DNA from 3 places in the Klebsiella sp. HN106 genome. Region 2 is predicted to be linked to each of the others. Evidence: predicted binding sites of a transcription regulator. Region 2 holds the regulator's gene; each other region holds the start of a gene.
The links. The regulator PhoB, encoded in region 2, activates phosphate uptake and scavenging genes when phosphate is short. The targets are predictions, from matches to a motif close to CTGTCATAAAACTGNCNNAT.
Positions count from the first base shown of each region.

Region 1: kdgR (DNA-binding transcriptional regulator KdgR) is a predicted target of PhoB. The motif match lies at 3,920-3,939, and genes of this name have one in related genera.
Region 3: pstS (phosphate ABC transporter substrate-binding protein PstS) is a predicted target of PhoB. The motif match lies at 4,714-4,733, and genes of this name have one in related genera.

Region 1 is NZ_JBLURD010000001.1:1,003,593-1,010,233, forward strand. It holds gene ftsI (peptidoglycan glycosyltransferase FtsI) at 1-914, opposite strand, end outside; gene cspE (transcription antiterminator/RNA stability regulator CspE) at 1,105-1,314, opposite strand; partial or broken gene ACSIPU_RS04705 (DUF2627 domain-containing protein) at 1,327-1,471, opposite strand; gene ACSIPU_RS04710 (YebO family protein) at 2,084-2,374, opposite strand; gene mgrB (PhoP/PhoQ regulator MgrB) at 2,449-2,592, opposite strand; gene ACSIPU_RS04720 (YobH family protein) at 2,752-2,991, shown strand; gene kdgR (DNA-binding transcriptional regulator KdgR) at 3,037-3,828, opposite strand; gene ACSIPU_RS04730 (MFS transporter) at 4,006-5,379, shown strand; gene htpX (protease HtpX) at 5,452-6,333, opposite strand; gene prc (carboxy terminal-processing peptidase) at 6,571-6,641, opposite strand, start outside.
Region 2 is NZ_JBLURD010000002.1:864,002-870,642, forward strand. It holds gene proY (proline-specific permease ProY) at 97-1,467, opposite strand; gene brnQ (branched-chain amino acid transporter carrier protein BrnQ) at 1,591-2,910, opposite strand; gene phoR (phosphate regulon sensor histidine kinase PhoR) at 3,329-4,618, opposite strand; gene phoB (phosphate response regulator transcription factor PhoB) at 4,640-5,329, opposite strand; gene sbcD (exonuclease subunit SbcD) at 5,634-6,641, shown strand, end outside.
Region 3 is NZ_JBLURD010000005.1:276,195-282,835, reverse strand. It holds gene ACSIPU_RS15580 (right-handed parallel beta-helix repeat-containing protein) at 1-776, opposite strand, end outside; gene glmU (bifunctional UDP-N-acetylglucosamine diphosphorylase/glucosamine-1-phosphate N-acetyltransferase GlmU) at 1,122-2,492, shown strand; gene glmS (glutamine--fructose-6-phosphate transaminase (isomerizing)) at 2,673-4,502, shown strand; gene pstS (phosphate ABC transporter substrate-binding protein PstS) at 4,819-5,859, shown strand; gene pstC (phosphate ABC transporter permease PstC) at 6,051-6,641, shown strand, end outside.

The sequences.
Region 1 (6,641 bases), on a different contig from region 2:
AGCGGTTTAACCGTCGACCCCGGCTCGAAAGTATCGCTAATCGCGCGATTGCGGAAATCATCCAGCTTTGCATCATCGCGATTGTTAGGGTTGAAATCAGGGTAGCTGGCCATCGACAGAATTTCCCCGGTATCAATTTTAATTAATACCGCCGCCCCCGATTCTGCTTTGTTCCAGCGCACGGCGTTATCCAACGCGTCTTCGGTCACCGTTTGTAGACGCTCGTCGATACTGAGCTGCAAATTATGGGCCGGGACTGCCGGAACTTCCGTGATATTTTCGATGACGTTGCCGTGACGATCTTTGCGCACCAGCCGACGCCCGGGTTGACCGGTCAGCTGAGCATTAAAGCTTTTCTCGACTCCCTCGATCCCCTGATTATCGATGTTGGTAAAGCCCAGCAGGTTAGCGGCAACGTGTCCAGCGGGATAAAAGCGACGCGACTCATCGCGCAGATTGATACCCGGCAGGCGCAGCTTGTCGATCCACTCTGCCTGCTCAGGATTTATCTGGCGCGCGAGATAGAGAAAGCGCGCGTGAGGATGCGCCTGCACGCGATGAGCCAGCTCGCTAAGGTTGAGATGTAAAGCTTGCGCCATGGCCTGCCAGCGCGGGCCATATCCGACGCCGCCTTTTGCGAGCGTTGTTTGCGGATCGATCCAGATGGCGCTTACCGGAACGCTAACCGCCAGCGGGCGGCCCTCGCGATCGCTAATCATGCCGCGCTGTACGTCGATAGGCTCTTCGCGCAAGGAGCGCATATCTTCTTGTTTCACCAAATTGTCAGGAGAGACAATTTGCAGCCAGCCTACCCGGACCAGCAGCAGCCCCATACAGCAAAGAATGGCCACGCATAGCAACCCGAACCGCAAAGGGGTAAAGTTGGCGGCTGACTTAAGTTTGTTCTTTTGCACCTTAGCTCCATCATTATTTTGCAACCACCTGATTTAACAGATATATACAAAACAGATTGCTAAACAGTGCTAATAAGGATGTTGTTTTGCAACAAAGCGCAACGGTGGGAGGATAATTGACATGATTTGCAATAAAACCTAAAAAGCCCCGCGGTCGCGAGGCTTTCTTACAAGATTCAGTGGTCTTGAATCAGATAGCAGTTACGTTAACTGCAGCTGGACCTTTCTGGCCGTCCTGAATTTCGAACTCAACGTTCTGGCCTTCAGCCAGAGTTTTGAAGCCGTTACCCTGGATAGCGGAGAAGTGTACGAACACATCTTTGCTGCCATCAGCCGGAGTAATGAAGCCAAAACCTTTAGACTCGTTGAACCACTTAACTTGACCTTTAATCTTTGCCATTTGCAAAATTCCTTAGACTGTTTTCTTCGCCCGTGGGCACTTACATAGATAAAACTGACACATGACTGCATGAGGCACTAATATAAGGTTCGGCAGAGAAGCGGTATTCAACGACAACGTGTTTACTCAGGACTTCTTTACTGAAAATGCCACACATAAACAGAACTGTACCTCGTTTAACCCGAAACGTGTTATCACATACTACGTTAATAATGGCAAGCCATTTTTAGATGGGTCTCGATCGCTCGCACAAATTATAAGGGAATCATTTGATCACCTGCACATTTATGCGACTTTGCTCCCTCTGCCTTATCCTTTCCGCCCCGCGTCTGTGCCGTAGAGACTGGCTCCGGAAAGAGAGTTTATCCGCCATTCCTCAACAACTTCGGCGTACCCCGCCCCGCTCAAAACTAAACTGCCAATTTTAGGGGGCAACAAAAAGTATTGCATAAAGATGCATTTAAAAGCTCATATCGATAGCTGAAAAATTGCTTTGCAGGACCATTGCATAATATCGAAGCGCGTAAATGGAATAACTTAAAATATTGTCTATACTGCACGGCAATAATGAAGACCTGATGACAGTCAGGCCGTTTCTGTCCTTTTATTTGATTAATTAAACAAACTAATTAAAGAGGCGCGATTAACGCACAGCGTCCGCTTGCCGGCACGCCGGATAATCGTCAGCAGAAGATTTATTGATAAGGATAGGTTATAGACCGGGGTGAGATACAGGCGCACACCCTACGATGCACGCCTGACAATCAGATTAGCGCTCTGCGACCAGACGAATGAAGTCGTCGTCGCCTTTCCCCTTCTCGGCTATGGAAGGTTCTGCTGCACTCTCCTTCTCAGGCTCATTGGCCTCGCAGAGACGGCGCAGCAGCGCGTTTTGCCGCTTTTGCTGATCCAGAAGCGCCTGCAGTAGCGCGATCTGCTCATTTGCGCGCGAACTGGCGCGATTAACAAAAAACCATAATAACAGGCCGACAAGCAACAGCACGACAGACAGCGCCACGGATGCCAGGCTTACAATCCCGGGATTTAGTAACTCACTCATTTCACCACCTCAAAGAGAAGGCGTTCATTCTACCACCCGCGCGGCAGAAGAAAATCAGTCATATAAAAAATGTCTTACCAGGGAATAAACTTATTGATAGTGCAGATGCCGCTGAAGAACTGTACATCCTGATCGCACATTACGTTAAGCATCTGAGTCCATAGCAGTAAACATCCTGCAATAACGACTATCAGCAAAACCCACCGTAATTTTTTCACTCCACACTCCGCATCAGTATCAAATGTCGCCAGGATAACATGACCATCTTAAACCGCGGCTAACTGTAATACGAAAGGCAAGTTTAGGAATCATAGACTTGTTTCAACTCGTGTGCATGACAGAATAGACGTAGGGATAATACAAATATTGAGGCAACAATGCGATTGATCATTCGTACCATTGTGGTGCTGGCTATCTTATGGATTGGCGTATTATTAAGCGGCTACGGCGTGTTAATAGGCAGCAGTGAGAATGCCGGTGGGTTAGGATTGCAGTGCAAATATCTCACCGCTCGCGGCATCAGCACCGCACAATATGTTCACTCCAGCAGCGGTATTATCGGCATTACCGATTGCCCTGTTCTGCGAAAAAGCGTCACGGTAGTGGATAACGGCTAGTCATGTTTCGGGCTACAGCAACGGTAGCCCGAATAGGATAGTGAATCAAAACGGATAATCGTTGTAGCCCATCTGCTCAGAAATTTTACGCGCCGCCGTGTGCAGCATCGCAACATACTCGTTCAGGCGCTCTTCGGAGAAACGTAGCGTCGGGAAAGAGATACTCAGGCCGGCGATAACCACGCCGAAGCGGTCGAAAACCGGCACCCCGATGCAGCGCAGCCCTTCTTCCTGTTCTTCGTTATCTTCGCCGTAGCCCTGCTCGCGGACCTTATCCAGAACCGCCAGCAGCTCTTCGGTGCTGGTGATGGTCCGGTCGGTACTGCGTTTGTACTCAACGCCTTCCAGAATCTGCTCAACTTCCGCGCGATCGCGCCATGCCAGCAGCACCTTACCGATCGCGGTGCTGTACAGCGGGTTACGGCGTCCGATGCGCGAATACATGCGCAAATTGTACATTGAGTCGATTTTATGGATGTAAACAATGCTGTCTTCATCCAGGGCGCCCAGGTGGACGGTCTCTTTCGTCAGGCGTGATAGCTCGCGCATCTGAATGTCGGCGCTGCGCACCAGATCGACGTTCTGCAAAGCCCGCGCGCCGAGTTCGAAGAGTTTCAGGGTTAAAGAATACTTCTCAGATTCCCCTTCCTGCGCTACGTACCCCAGCGATTTCATGGTCTGCAAAAAGCGATAAACGGTGCTTTTTGACATCATGACGCGCTGGGACAGTTCGGTAATGCCAATTTCACGCTCTTCGCCAAGCGCCTGCAGGATGCCAAAAACCTTCAATACCGAAGAGACAGAATCTGGCTGTTTATCCAAATCTGCAACTGCCATTTATCACCTCATCGCAACTGTTTTATAAAAATTAGAACCGGTTTTTATTATAAATTCGCATCCCGTTACCCGCAATCGTTCTTCTGCCCATTCGTTACAAATCTGCGACATGCCGCTGAATATTCAATGCTAAAATCATTATCCAGTTAATAGTTCCCGATAAGACATACACTTTATATGGATAAAAACCTCCCCGATGGGCTGCCAGCACCGCAGCGTTACGGCGCCATCCTGACCATTGTATTAGGCCTGACGATGGCCGTGCTGGACGGCGCTATCGCCAACGTAGCGCTTCCGACGATCGCCAGCGATTTAAACGCGTCACCGGCATCCTCAATCTGGATAGTAAACGCCTATCAAATTGCCATTGTTATTGCGCTTCTGCCGCTCTCTTTCCTCGGCGATATGGTCGGCTATCGGCGCATTTATAAAATCGGCCTGGTCGTATTCACCTTCACCTCTCTAGCCTGCGCGCTCTCCCGCAGCCTGGAAATGTTGACGCTGGCGCGCGTTGCGCAGGGTCTTGGCGGCGCGGCGCTAATGAGCGTTAATACCGCGCTGATTCGCCTGATTTATCCCCGCCGCTTTCTCGGCCGCGGAATGGGGATCAACTCTTTTGTTGTCGCCGTCTCATCCGCTGCGGGCCCGACCATTGCCGCCGCTATCCTGTCGATGGCTTCATGGCAATGGCTGTTTCTCATTAACGTTCCGCTGGGCGTTATCTCACTGGTTCTCGCGATGCGCTACCTGCCCGCCAATGTCGGCGGGAGCAAGGTCACCCGCTTCGATCTGCCCAGCGCCATCATGAATGCTCTCACTTTCGGCTTATTAATTACCGCTCTCGGCGGGTTCGCTCAGGGCCAATCCGGCGAGCTGGTGCTGGCGGAGGTTATTGCGATGCTGGTCGTTGGATTCTTTTTTGTCCGCCGTCAGCTCAGAATGCCGGTTCCCCTGCTACCCGTCGATCTGCTGCGCATTCCGATTTTTTCCCTGTCCATCTGCACCTCGATATGCTCCTTCTGCGCCCAGATGCTGGCCATGGTTTCGCTACCATTCTTCCTGCAGTCGATGCTTGGACGCAGCGAGGTGGAAACCGGTCTGCTCCTGACGCCGTGGCCGCTGGCAACCATGGTAATGGCGCCGCTGGCAGGCTATTTGATAGAGAAATTTCACGCCGGTCTGCTGGGGGCGATTGGTCTGCTGGTAATGGCCTGTGGCCTGTTCGGTCTGGCGATGCTCCCCTCCACCCCCACGGATCTGGATATTATCTGGCGAATGGCGCTCTGCGGCGCGGGCTTTGGCCTGTTCCAGTCACCCAACAACCATACGATCGTCTCTTCAGCGCCGGCTCACCGCAGCGGCGGAGCAAGCGGCATGTTGGGTACCGCCCGTCTGCTTGGCCAGAGTACAGGCGCCGCGCTGGTGGCGCTGCTGTTTAACCTGCTGGGCAATAGCGGAACTCATACCGCACTTCTGCTGGCCGGGATCCTAGCCGTCGTCGCCGCTGCCGTCAGCGGGCTACGCGTCACGCAGCCGCGCGCCAGGCTGTAGGCAAAGAATCGACATAAAAAAATCCGCAGCCCGAAGGTTGCGGATTTTTGTTTTCAGGGCCGGGAGCGGCGATTACTTCAGGTATTCGCCGCTGCGCAGGGCTTCAATACGCTTATCCAGAGGCGGGTGAGTCATAAACAGCTCGCTCATGGATTTCGCTTTACCGTTAATGCAGAATGCCATCATGCTGCTGGCCTCCTGCGGCTCATAGCTGGTTTTCAGACGCTGCAGCGCAGCGATCATTTTCTCACGCCCCACCAGTTTCGCTGAGCCAGCGTCCGCATGGAATTCGCGGTAGCGGGAGAACCACATGGTGATGATGCTGGCCAGAATACCAAACACCAGCTCCAGTACCGTAGCAACCGCAAAGTAGATCAGCGGGTTGCCGTTGCTGCTTTCACCTTCATCGCGGTTGCCGCCGAGGAAGCCCGCCGCAATCTGCGCGATAACGCGCGAGATAAAGATAACGAAGGTGTTCACTACCCCCTGAATCAGCGTCATGGTGACCATATCGCCGTTAGCGATGTGGCTAATCTCATGGGCGATAACCGCTTCCGCTTCATCACGGCTCATGTTCTGCAACAGCCCGGTGCTGACCGCAACCAGCGACGCATCGCGGCGCGCGCCGGTCGCGAAGGCGTTAATATCCGGCGCATGGTAGACCGCGACCTGCGGCATTGCAATTCCCGCCTGGCGCGCCTGCTGCGCGACGGTATTCATCAACCAGCGCTCGGTTTCGTTACGCGGCTGCTCAATGACTTCCCCACCCACCGATTTCAACGCCATCCATTTCGACATCAGCAGCGAAACGATTGAACCGCCGAAGCCAAACAACAGCGCCATGATCAGCAGCCCGGTCATGCTGCTTGACTGAATTCCCGTCAGGCTTAGCACCAGCCCGAACACCACCATCACTGCCAGGTTGGTCAGCAGGAAAAGCGCGATTCGCATCATAATTTTCTTTTTACCTCGATTTAACAAAACGCACTATGCGATTACCCACATGGTATGGGTAGAACGCTAATTTTCAACCATCAGCCCCCGCTAAGTCACGAGAAAGACACAACTTTACATTTTGTAGCATATTGCTGACGCTGGGCAAAAGCGTTGACATTTTGTTGAAATCAGGCAATGAACGTTGGGAAAGAAGCGAAAGAAAACGGGCACAAATGATTGTGCCCGTTGGGGGGATTATTTACTGGCCGGGGGCTCTACCGCTGGCCGATCCTTTTCCTCATGGGCCAGGTCGAGCGCAATATGAA
Region 2 (6,641 bases):
TCATCGTCGGCAGAATTATTGGGGGAGGATGGCGGGGGTGGAGGAACGGCTTGCCGGATAGCCCGTGCGTATCCGGCAAGAAGAGAACGAAAAGGACTAGGCTTTCGCCAGCTTACGCTCGCGGCGAGTTTTAAACTGCCAGCCAATCAGTAACAGAATAATCCACGCAAAGCCCACGTACAGCGAGATGCGCGTGTCAGGATGGTAGCCAATCAGACCGATAATAAAGACCAGGAATAGCAGGCCAATCACCGTGGTCGTTACTCCACCTGGCACCTTAAACTTCAGCGCCTTCGCCTCTTCCGGCGGCAGACGGCGACGGAAGGCGATCTGCGACAGCAGGATCATAATCCACACCCAGACGGTGGCGAATGTCGCCAGGGAGGCGATCACCAGAAAGACGTTCTCCGGCATAATGTAGTTAAGGTAAACGGCGAACAGCAGCGCGATAGTCATTACCATCACGGTTACCCACGGCACCCCGCGACGGGACGTTTTGGTAAACATCTTCGGTGCGCTGCCCTGCTCCGCCATACCGTGCAGCATACGCCCCACGCCAAAGACATCGGAATTAATCGCCGACAGCGAAGCGGTCAGCACCACAAAGTTCAGGATGCTGGCGGCAAAGGTAATACCCAGATGCTGGAAGGTCAGAACGAAAGGACTGCCGTTGGTTCCGACCTGGTTCCACGGATAGATAGACATAATCACGAATAGCGTACCGACGTAAAACACGAGGATACGCATCGGCACCGAGTTAATGGCGCGCGGAATGGATTTCTCCGGATCTTTCGCTTCACCGGCGGTGATGCCGATGATTTCAATCCCACCGTAGGCGAACATCACCATCTGCAGCGACATCACCATCCCCAGCCAGCCGTTGCTGAAGAAGCCGCCGTTGCTCCACAGGTTGTGGATACCCGTCGGCTGCCCGCCGTTGCCGATCCCCCAGATAATGATGCCAAAACCGGCGAGGATCATGATGATAATAGTGGCGACTTTGAAGAAGGAGAACCAAAACTCCAGCTCGCCGAAGACCTTGACGCTCAACAGGTTGACGGCGCAGATAATCAGCACCACGCTGAGTACCCAGATCCAGTGCGGCACCGCCGGGAACCAGACCCCCATATAGATGCCGAAGGCTGTGACGTCGGCTATGGCGACAATCAGGATTTCAAAACAGTAGGTCCAGCCGGTGATATAGCCCGCCAGCGGGCCAAGGTAATCCTGGGCATAGCGCGAGAACGAACTGGCGGCCGGGTTGTGTACCGACATTTCGCCCAGCGCGCGCATAATAATGTAGGCCGCGACGCCGCCGATAATATAAGCCAACAGAACGCTCGGCCCCGCCATTTTAATCGCGTCAGCCGAACCATAGAAAAGGCCGGTACCGATTGCCGACCCCAGCGCCATAAAACGAATATGCCGGGTACTTAGCCCGCGCTTAAGCTTGTTACTACTTTCCATCGTGTTCCATGCCGTTTTTCTCCTCTGGCCTTCGCGGGGGCAAAGCACCGGGGAGGATGACCAAAAAAACAAAAAACCACGGGACCTGAAGTCCCGTGGTTAAACACCTGTGTAAAGCGTCGGTTAGTGCGCGCTGGAGGCCACCTGACGCCCTGCTGCGCGATCCCAGATAACGGCCAGAATCACCATCACGGCGGTTGGCATCAGCCACGCCAACCCTTGCTCCGCCAGCGGCAGGCGCGCGGTCCAGGATGGCAAAATCTCTGCAAACGCCGACGCTTTAATGCCGTCAATGATACCAAACATCAGGCTGATAAACATTGCCGGGGCAATAACGCGGGACGAATTATGCCACCAACTACGGGTAAAGCTTAATACCACGAGTGCGATACACGGCGGATAGATAGCCGTCAGCACCGGAATCGAAATCTGAATCAGGTGGCTCAGGCCAAGGTTGGAAACCGCCATCGAAAACAGGCCAAGGATAAAGACCAGCGTACGATAGGAGAACGGCAGATACTGGGCAAAAAACTCCGCACAGGCGCAGGTCAGGCCTACCGCCGTCACCAGGCAAGCGATGAAGATCAGCGCTGCCAGCAGGAAGCTCCCCGCGCCGCCGAAGGTGTGCTGGACATAAGCGTGCAGAATCGCCGCGCCGTTAGCGGACTGCTCCACCAGCGTGCCGCTATCGGAACCTAAACGGAACAACGCCAGATACAGCAACGTCAGGCCCACGCCGGCCATCAGGCCAGCCCAGACGGTGTAACGGGTCAGCAGGCGGGCTTCGGTCACGCCGCGAGAACGCGCCGCGTTGACAATCACGATCCCAAAGACCATCGCCCCAAGGGTGTCCATGGTCAGATAGCCGTTGACGAAGCCGTTGGAGAATGGCGCGGTACGGTAGGCTTCCATCGCGTGGCTCAGCGGACCGGCTGGCCAGACGATCGCCGCAACGGCGAGAATAATCAGAGCGATGATTTTCAACGGCGCGAGGAAATTCCCGACGGTGTCCAGCAGCTTGCCCGGATAGAGCGAAACGAGGATCACCAGGGCAAAATAGATAACGCTGTAAATCAGCAGCGGCAGCGGGCCGTCGCCGGTCAGCGGAGCAATCCCCACTTCAAAAGAGACGGTGGCGGTACGCGGAGTCGCAAACAGCGGCCCAACGGCAAGGTAGCAGACCACCGCCAGCAGGATACCGGCAACTTTACCAATCGGCGTGCTCAGGCTCTCTACGCCGCCGCCGACTTTCGCCAGCGCCACAACCGTTAGCACCGGCAGACCCACGGCGGTAATCAGAAAGCCAATAGCCGCGGTCCAGACGTGTTCGCCGGCCTGCAAGCCAACCATCGGAGGAAAGATAATATTGCCTGCGCCGACGAACAGCGCGAAGGTCATAAAGCCCAACGCAATGATGTCGCGAGATTTTAACTGATGGGTCATAAATTCATTACAGCCTGTGGATGTGGTGTTGTAAAAACGGATAAATACCGCGCCTTTCCCCTGGGGATGATACAGCGGCCATTGTCAGTAAACTCAGCGGGATATGCTCCCAAAGCGGCGTGGAAAAGAATTGTTTTTTGAATTACCACGCAAAAACAGTCTGTCTGCGACCGTAGGGGGGCAATTTAAACGCTTATAACGTTTTAAAGCAAGGAGGGATCGCAAAAGCAGATGATTATGCTGACTCTATTTTAATGCGTAGAATTATTTACCTGATGGATGGAAAACATCTGGCTTATCATGCGAACAAAAAAGCAGCTAACGTTCGTTAATTACTCAACTTCGATTTTACTGCAAACGAAAATGACCAGCCGAAGCTGGTCATTGGCAAGTTATGCTGACACCCACATGCAGGCGTTCAATTTTTGGCAATTAAACGTTCCGGTAGCAGGAAGCTAAAGCGGGTGCCTTTACCCAGCGTACTCTCAATTTCGAGGCGGCTATCGTGATGGCTGACCGCATGTTTGACAATCGCCAGCCCCAGACCGCTGCCGCCGGTCTGTCTCGAGCGCGCTTTATCCACCCGATAGAAACGCTCGGTCAGGCGCGGAATATGTTCCGGCGCGATGCCCGGCCCGTTATCTTCGACGCTGAACATTGCCCCGTGCGGCGCTCGCTGCCAGCTTACGGTAATATCCGTTCCCGGCGGCGTATGATTGATCGCGTTATACACCAGGTTGGAAATCGCGCTGCGCAGCTGTTCTTCATTACCCAGCACTTTCAGCGATTCATCAACCGAAAAATGCAGCGCATGCTTCTGCTGGCTTAGCGTTTGCGCTTCGCGCTCAACGACCCGCAGCATCATCGGCACATCGATTTTATCGTTCATCGCCAGGACCGGCGCGGCTTCGATTCGCGACAGCGTCAGCAATTGTTTCACCAGGCCTTCCATTCGCTGAGTTTGCTCGCGCATGGTGTGCAACGCTTTTTCGCGCGTCCCCCCTTCCAGCACCTGCTCCTGCATCATCTCCAGATACCCCTGCAGCACCGTCAGCGGCGTACGCAGCTCATGGCTGACGTTAGCGAAAAAGTTTCTCCGCGCCCCTTCCAGCTGGTGCATCTGCGTAACATCGCGCGCAACCATCAGCAGCTGTTTATCGCTGTAGGGCATCACGCGAATCTCCAGATGGCGGCCGTTATTCAGCACCAGGTTGAGCGGTTTAGAAAAATCCCTGTATTTCAGGTAATTGGCAAATTCAGGATAGCGCAAGAGGTTAAGGATGTTCTGCCCGTTATCGTCAGGCCAGCGTAGATTCAGGATCTGCTGCGCCAGGCCGTTACACCAGAACATCGCGCCTTCTTCGGTGGTCAGCACTACCGCATCCGGCAGAGACTCCGCCCCGCTGCGAAAGCGCTTAATCAGGTTGCCCAGCTCACGGCGACGCTTTTTATTACGCATCTGCATTTGATGCAGTCCGTACAGCAGCGGCTCCCAGCTGCCGCTACCCGGCGGAGGCGTCATGCTGCGGTCAACCCACAGCCACCATGACAGGCGCATCAGATTCCAGAAATGCCAGATAAGAAGACCGGTCACTGCCGCCAATAAAAACCACGGCAGATGACCTAAAAACGCCCCGAGGATCAGGGCCGGGATACAACACAAGAAAAGCTCAAGCGCCAGCCTTTTCCATGACAGCCGTTCCAGCACGGTTCACACTCCTGTCAACATTCAGAATCGGGCGGAGAAACGATATCCCGTACCGCGAACCGTTTGTACCATCCGGTCATGGCCGCTATGTTCCAGCGCTTTGCGCAGACGGCGAATATGCACGTCTACCGTTCTGTCTTCAACATAAACGTTGGTTCCCCAGACGTGATTCAGCAGCTGTTCGCGGCTATAAACCCGTTCCGGGTGGGTCATAAAGAAGTGTAATAATTTAAACTCCGTCGGCCCCATATCCAGCGGATTTTCACCGGTCATGACCCGATGCGAAGAGGGGTCCAGGCTCAGCCCCTGCATTTCAATCACCTCTTCCACCGCCATCGGCGAAATGCGCCGCATCACGGCTTTAATTCGCGCCACCAGCTCTTTCGGGGAAAACGGCTTAGTGATGTAGTCATCGGCGCCGGTCTCCAGACCGCGGACGCGATCTTCCTCTTCGCCGCGGGCGGTGAGCATCACCACGGGAATATCGCGGGTCATCGCTTCACGCTTGAGCTGTTTAATAAACTGCAGACCCGACCCACCCGGCAGCATCCAGTCGAGGAGGATCAAATCCGGCCAGGGTTCATTGAGCTGATTAACCGCGCTGTCAAAATCTTCCGCCTCGACGGGCTGAAAGCCGTTTTGCTCCAGAACAAAGCAAACCATCTCGCGGATTGGAGCTTCATCTTCAACGACCAGAATTCTTCTCGCCATTATTTACCCTGTATTTTTTAGCCATCAGTATAGAAGTGCGCGGCCATTATGCGTCAGATTTATGACAGATTTATGAAAAAAATGACCGCCGGATGAACGCGGATTTCGAATTGTGACGCGGACTTATCGCGCCTGAGAGCAGTGTTGTCCCCGTAATAATTCGGCTTGCTTAAAGGCAGCAAGGGCGTAAGTCCCAAAAAAGAGATAACGATGCGACTGGGTGGGCGCGGGTAGCCAACACATAAGCAACTTGAAGGATGACGGGTATATAATGCCGCTTTCGCTTTTACGCTATGGAACAACTATGCGCATCCTTCATACCTCTGACTGGCATCTTGGGCAAAATTTTTACAGCAAAAGTCGCGCCGCCGAACATCAGGCGTTTCTCGACTGGCTGCTGGCCAGCGCGCAGGAATATGACGTCGATGCCATTATTGTCGCGGGCGATATTTTTGATACTGGCTCCCCGCCGAGCTACGCGCGCGAGCTGTATAACCGGTTTGTCGTTCAGCTGCAGCAAACCGGCTGTCGGCTGGTGGTGCTGGCGGGCAACCATGATTCGGTCGCCACCCTCAACGAGTCGCGAGACATTCTTGCGTTCCTGAAAACCACGGTCGTGGCCAATGCCGGCCACGCCCCCTTTATTCTGCCGCTGCGCGACGGTTCGCCGGGGGCGATTTTTTGCCCGGTGCCGTTCCTGCGCCCGCGTGAACTGGTAACCAGCCAGGCCGGGCACTCCAGCGGCGAAAAGCAGCAGCAGCTCCTGAGCGCCATCAGCGACTATTACCAGCAGCAGTACCAGCAGGCCTGCGAACTGCGCGGCGACCGGGCGCTACCGATTATCGCCAGCGGCCATTTAACCACCGTCGGCGCCAGCAAAAGCGACGCGGTGCGCGAAATCTATATCGGTACGCTGGACGCCTTTCCGGCGAGCCGTTTTCCGCCTGCCGACTATATTGCGCTCGGCCATATTCACCGTGCGCAGGTGGTGGGCGGCTGCGAGCATATCCGCTACAGCGGCTCCCCCATCCCGCTGAGCTTTGATGAAACAGGGAAAAATAAAAGCGTCAATCTGGTCACTTTTACCCACGGGCGTCTGGCGGATGTCACGCCGCTTATCGTTCCCGTCACCCAGCCGCTGGCGGTGCTAAAGGGCGATTTCGCCAGCATTAGCGAGCAGCTAAACCAATGGCAGGATAGCGCCCTGCAGCCCGCAGTGTGGCTGGATATCGAAATCACCAGCGACGAATATATGCATGATATCCAGCGTAAAATTCAGGCGCAGACCGAAACGCTGCCGGTGGAAGTCCTG
Region 3 (6,641 bases), on a different contig from region 2:
GCAAAAAAACCGACGTAGTAATGTTCTTTATCCTGTTGAGCAATCAGATCGGCGTGAGGAACCTGCTGGCTTACCCATTTTTCACTGCCCGTCGCTGCCCAGGAAGTAATAAACCCGTCGTTGGTGCGTTCCAGCCTGAGCTGGAACGTCGGCGTTTGCTGTATATCGATTTTTTCTTTATAACTCTGACGCTTTATTGATGCCCCCGCATTGCCCCACGGTTGGGTTATCCCTTCCCGGCTGATAGCCTGCAGCTTAATATGCGAGTGATCTTTTTTATCCTGCGTCATAATGGCGTTCATCACCATATTGGACGCCGCCGGGAACTCTTCATAACCGACCTTCAGCGGCTGTTGACGCGGAACTCCTATTACATCGCGCACCAGCAGTCCTGCCCCTTCCTGTGCTGCCGGGCGAGCGCCATTTTCCGGGCCAAACTGATTGACGGTCACCGTTGCCTGCAGGATAAAATTCTGGCTGGTCGGAAGTTGGGTATAAAAGAAGGTCAGTCCGTCGTGGGAGTTGGCAATTTTACCTCCCCGGCTTTCAATAGTAATGGGTTGGCTGAGATCGGCGACGTCCTGCGGCGTCAGTTTTTTACCGGCGATAGTGACATCATTGACGCCAATCTTTTCAGGCAGAACATTCGAGGAAAAATTGCTGTCCGTGGATTGCCCGAAGGCGATAGCGCGCCACTGAGGGCCTTCGTTGGCCTGCAGCGGTAGCGCGATCATCGTACTGCAAAGGGTTAATGCCAAAGGTATTTTGTTATTCATTCTTTTCTCCTGGGTAATTATTAATCGGCATTATCAGGAAAATGAAATGGCGTTTCTATTTATCACGTCACAATTAATGAATATTAAAACTGCGTTTTATTTTATGGGTTTTCTTTATTTACCCGCCAAAAAAACAGCAAAAGCAGAGGGATAGCCTGGCCACCCCCTCATAAAAATGATTTTTTTGCGCGAAACGGGTTTGCGCTGACTAAAAATAGCCCCCTAAAATGATGTATTGCGTGAAGCCTGCGCGTTTTATCTCCGTCTCGTTTCATGATGAAAAATATGTAGATATTTCAACGTGAAAGGCTTTTACTTTTCGTTCTAACAGCAGTCAGGATGCGTATGTCAAACAGTCCGATGAGCGTGGTGATTCTTGCCGCAGGCAAGGGTACCCGCATGTATTCCGATCTTCCCAAGGTGCTGCATTCGCTGGCCGGCAAGCCAATGGTTCAGCATGTCATTGATACGGCTAAAGAATTAGGTGCTTCCGCTGTCCATTTGGTCTACGGGCACGGCGGCGATCTCCTTCGCCAGACGCTGCACGAAGATAAGCTAAATTGGATCTTACAGGCTGAACAGCTGGGTACCGGCCACGCCATGCAGCAGGCGGCGCCGTTCTTCAAAGATGATGAAGATATCCTCATGCTGTACGGCGATGTACCGTTGATTTCCGTCGAAACATTAAAGCGCCTGCGAGAAGCGAAACCGCAGGGCGGCATCGGTTTGCTGACGGTGAAGCTGGACGATCCGACCGGCTATGGCCGCATTACGCGCCATAACGGTGCGGTAACCGGCATTGTTGAGCATAAAGACGCCAGCGAAGAGCAGCGTCGGATTCAGGAAATTAATACCGGAATTCTGGTCGCCAACGGGGCGGATCTCAAACGCTGGCTGGCTAAGCTGACCAATAACAACGTGCAGGGCGAATATTACATTACCGATATTATCGCCATGGCCTATGCCGAAGGTCGCGAAATCGCGGCAGTCCATCCTCAGCGCCTAAGCGAAGTGGAAGGCGTGAATAACCGGCTGCAGCTATCCCGCCTGGAACGCGTCTGGCAGTCTGAAAAGGCGGAGGCACTTCTGCTCGCAGGCGTAATGCTTCGCGATCCGGCGCGTTTTGACCTGCGCGGCGTGCTGAAACACGGGCGCGATGTCGAAATAGATACTAACGTTATTCTCGAGGGGCATGTTGTTCTGGGCAATCGGGTGAAGATCGGCTCCGGCTGCGTGATCAAGAATAGTACCATTGGCGATGACTGCGAGATCAGTCCTTATACCGTAGTGGAAGATGCTCATCTTGAGGCCGCCTGTACTATCGGGCCATTCGCACGGCTGCGCCCTGGCGCGGAGCTCCTGGAAGGCGCGCACGTCGGCAACTTTGTCGAAATTAAAAAGGCGCGTCTGGGGAGAGGCACGAAAGCCGGGCATCTTTCCTACCTCGGAGACGCTGAGATTGGCGATAACGTCAATATCGGCGCCGGCACCATCACCTGTAACTATGATGGCGCAAATAAACATAAAACGGTGATCGGCGATGACGTGTTTGTTGGTTCGGACAGCCAGCTGGTCGCTCCCGTGACCATCGGCAAGGGAGTCACCATTGCTGCAGGAACGACGGTAACGCGCAACGTTGCCGACGATGAGTTAGTTTTAAGCCGCGTGCCGCAGGTTCATAAACAGGGCTGGCAGCGCCCGGTGAAGAAGAAGTAACGCTTTTCTCTTTCGCCCTTTTGGGGGAAAGAGCGGGGTGAGGGGATAAAATAATCCTCCCCCCACGGCAGTGCCCATAAAAATAACCCCACTCTCTACAAGGCTCGGGGCGCCCGGAAAAACGGGTAAACAGGTTGACCGACAACGTATGGCATACAGCCAAAATCGGAATGAAAAACTATGTGTGGAATTGTTGGCGCAGTCGCGCAGCGTGATATTGCTGAAATCCTTCTCGAAGGTTTACGTCGTCTGGAATACCGCGGTTATGACTCCGCCGGTCTGGCAGTCGTCGATAACGAAGGTCATATGAACCGCGTTCGTCGCCTTGGGAAAGTCCAGATGCTGGCCCAGGCGTTGGAGGAACATCCGTTGCACGGTGGGACGGGAATTGCCCATACCCGCTGGGCGACGCACGGCGAACCCTCTGAAGGCAACGCGCATCCGCATGTTTCTGACCATATTGTGGTCGTGCATAACGGAATTATCGAGAACCATGAGCCGCTGCGCGAGCTGTTGCAGTCGCGGGGCTACGTTTTCGCCTCCGAGACTGACACCGAAGTTATTGCGCATCTGGTTCACTGGGAGCTGGAACAAGGCGGCACCCTGCGTGATGCTGTTCTGCGGACTATCCCGCAGCTTCGCGGCGCTTACGGTACCGTGATTATGGATTCCCGCGATCCGGGTACGCTGCTGGCCGCTCGTTCGGGCAGCCCGCTGGTTATTGGCCTGGGGATGGGAGAAAACTTCATTGCCTCCGATCAGCTGGCGCTCCTGCCGGTTACCCGCCGCTTTATCTTCCTCGAAGAGGGGGATATTGCGGAAGTCACCCGTCGTTCGGTCACTATCTTTGATAAATCCGGCGCCGAAGTGCTGCGCCCGGATATTGAATCCAGTCTGCAGTACGATGCAGGCGATAAAGGTATCTATCGCCACTATATGCAGAAAGAGATCTACGAGCAGCCGAACGCGATCAAAAATACCCTCTCCGGGCGCATTAGCCACGGTGAAGTTGATTTAAGCGAACTGGGCCCGCAGGCTAACGAGCTGCTGTCTCAGGTCGAGCATATTCAGATCATCGCCTGCGGTACCTCCTACAACTCAGGAATGGTTTCCCGTTACTGGTTTGAATCGCTGGCCGGTGTGCCGTGTGATGTCGAAATCGCTTCTGAGTTCCGCTATCGTAAATCGGCCGTGCGTCGCAACAGCCTGATGATCACCCTCTCGCAGTCCGGCGAAACGGCGGACACCCTCGCAGGTCTGCGCCTGTCGAAAGAGCTGGGCTATCTGGGCTCGCTGGCGATTTGTAACGTGCCGGGTTCATCACTGGTGCGGGAGTCCGATCTGGCGATGATGACCAATGCCGGGACGGAAATCGGCGTCGCTTCGACTAAAGCCTTCACTACGCAATTGACCGTTCTGCTGATGCTGGTGGCGAAACTGGCGCGTCTTAAGGGCCAGGATGCCGCGATTGAACACGATATCGTGCATGGCCTGCAGGCGCTGCCGAACCGCATTGAGCAGGTGCTCTCGCAGGACAAGCGCATTGAGGCGCTGGCTGAGAATTTCTCTGATAAACATCACGCGCTGTTCCTCGGACGTGGCGATCAGTACCCCATTGCCCTTGAAGGGGCGCTGAAGCTGAAAGAGATCTCCTATATTCACGCGGAAGCCTATGCCGCTGGCGAGCTGAAGCACGGTCCGCTGGCGCTGATTGATGCAGAAATGCCGGTGGTTGTGGTCGCGCCGAACAACGAACTGCTGGAAAAGCTGAAATCTAACATTGAAGAGGTTCGCGCCCGCGGCGGCCAGCTGTACGTCTTTGCTGACGGCGATGCGGGTTTCACCAGCAGCGATAATATGCACATCATTGAGATGCCGCACGTTGAAGAGGTGATCGCGCCAATCTTCTATACTGTACCGCTGCAGCTGCTGGCTTATCACGTCGCGCTGATCAAAGGAACTGACGTCGATCAGCCGCGTAACCTGGCGAAATCGGTGACCGTGGAATAACGGTTTTTACATCGTGACAGGGCTGCCATCCGGCAGCCCTTTTTATTTGCGGCGAACGGCGAGATCCCACCCGCTTTATGACAGTCTGTCATTTTTGCGACGCTTTTTTGCCGTCATAAAAATAAAATTTTTCGGCAATATTTTCCTCATTATCTTTATTAACAATATGATTTGTATTGTTTTTATTTATCGTAAAATCCCGCCTTTTGGCTTGTCATAAAACTGTAATAATTCGTACATTTTACTGTCACCTGTTTGTCCTATTTTGCTCACCATAGCTTCGAAACAATGGTTTACGAATCCAGCAGGAGACATTATGAACGTTATGCGTACCACCGTCGCAACAGTTGTCGCCGCGACCTTATCGATGAGTGCTTTCTCTGTTTTTGCAGCAGCAAGCCTGACTGGCGCTGGCGCAACTTTCCCCGCGCCGGTGTATGCCAAATGGGCAGATACCTATAACAAGGAAACGGGTAATAAAATCAATTACCAGGGTATCGGCTCCTCTGGCGGCGTAAAACAAATTACGGCCAACACCGTAGATTTCGGTGCCTCTGATGCCCCTCTGGCTGACGACAAACTGGCTCAGGAAGGTCTGTTCCAGTTCCCGACCGTGATCGGCGGCGTGGTGCTGGCGATCAACCTGCCTGGCGTGAAATCAGGCGAGCTGGTGCTTGACGGTAAAACGCTGGGTGATATCTACCTGGGCAAAATCAAAAAATGGGATGACGAAGCGATTGCTAAGCTCAACCCAGGTATGAAGCTGCCTTCTCAGAACATCGCGGTTGTTCGCCGTGCGGATGGCTCCGGCACCTCCTTCGTTTTCACCAGCTACCTGGCGAAGGTGAACGAAGAGTGGAAATCTAAAGTCGGCGCGGGTTCAACCGTTAACTGGCCGACCGGGCTGGGCGGTAAAGGCAACGACGGCATCGCCGCGTTCGTTCAGCGTCTGCCGGGCTCAATCGGCTACGTAGAATATGCCTACGCGAAACAGAACAACCTTGCTTATACCAAACTGCTGTCTGCCGATGGCAAGCCGGTGAGCCCGACGGAAGACAACTTCGCTAACGCGGCGAAAGAAATCGACTGGAGCAAATCCTTTGCACAGGATCTGACTAACCAGAAAGGCGACAATGCCTGGCCGATCACTTCTACCACCTTCATCCTGGTTCACAAGGCTTCCAACAAGCCAGAGCAAACCGCTGAAGTGCTGAAGTTCTTCGACTGGGCGTATAAGAACGGCGGTAAAGAAGCTAATGCGCTGGATTATGCCACCCTGCCGGATAGCGTGGTTGAGCAAGTTCGCGCAGCATGGAAGACCAACGTAAAGGACAGCAGCGGTAAAGCGCTGTACTAATACCCGTCTTACGTCGAGTTACAGGGACGATGGCAGCGCTTGTTCATCCCGGGAGCATAGATACGCTATGTGACCAGGGTGAACAAGCTTGCTACCTGCCTGCAGCTCGAATTATTTAGGGTATGGCATTACCTTTGCCAGAAAGATCAGTAAACTACGATTTTTTCTGGCCCGAAACTGAAGAGTAACGTATGGCTGCAACCAAGCCGGCATTTAACCCTCCGGGGAAAAAGGGTGACATAATTTTCAGCGTGCTGGTAAAACTGGCGGCGCTGATTGTGCTATTGATGCTTGGCGGCATCATCGTCTCCCTTATCATCTCGTCCTGGCCAAGCATTGAGAAATTTGGCTTTGCCTTTCTGTGGACCAAAGAGTGGGATGCGCCAAACCAGATTTTCGGCGCCCTGGTGCCCATTTACGGGACGCTGGTCACCTCATTTATCGCGCTGCTGATCGCCGTACCGGTGAGCTTCGGTATCGCGCTGTTCCTGACGGAACTTTCACCCGCCTGGCTGAAGCGCCCGCTGGGTATCGCTATTGAACTGCTGGCCGCCATCCCCAGTATCGTTTACGGCATGTGGGGTCTGTTTATTTTCGCTCCACTGTTTGCGACTTACTTTCAGGAGCCGGTTGGCAACGTTTTGTCGACCATTCCGTTCGTTGGCGCGCTCTTTGCGGGTCCGGCGTTTGGTATCGGCATTCTGGCGGCCGGCGTCATTCTGGCCATCATGATCATTCCTTACATCGCTGCCGTTATGCGTGACGTTTTTGAACAGACGCCG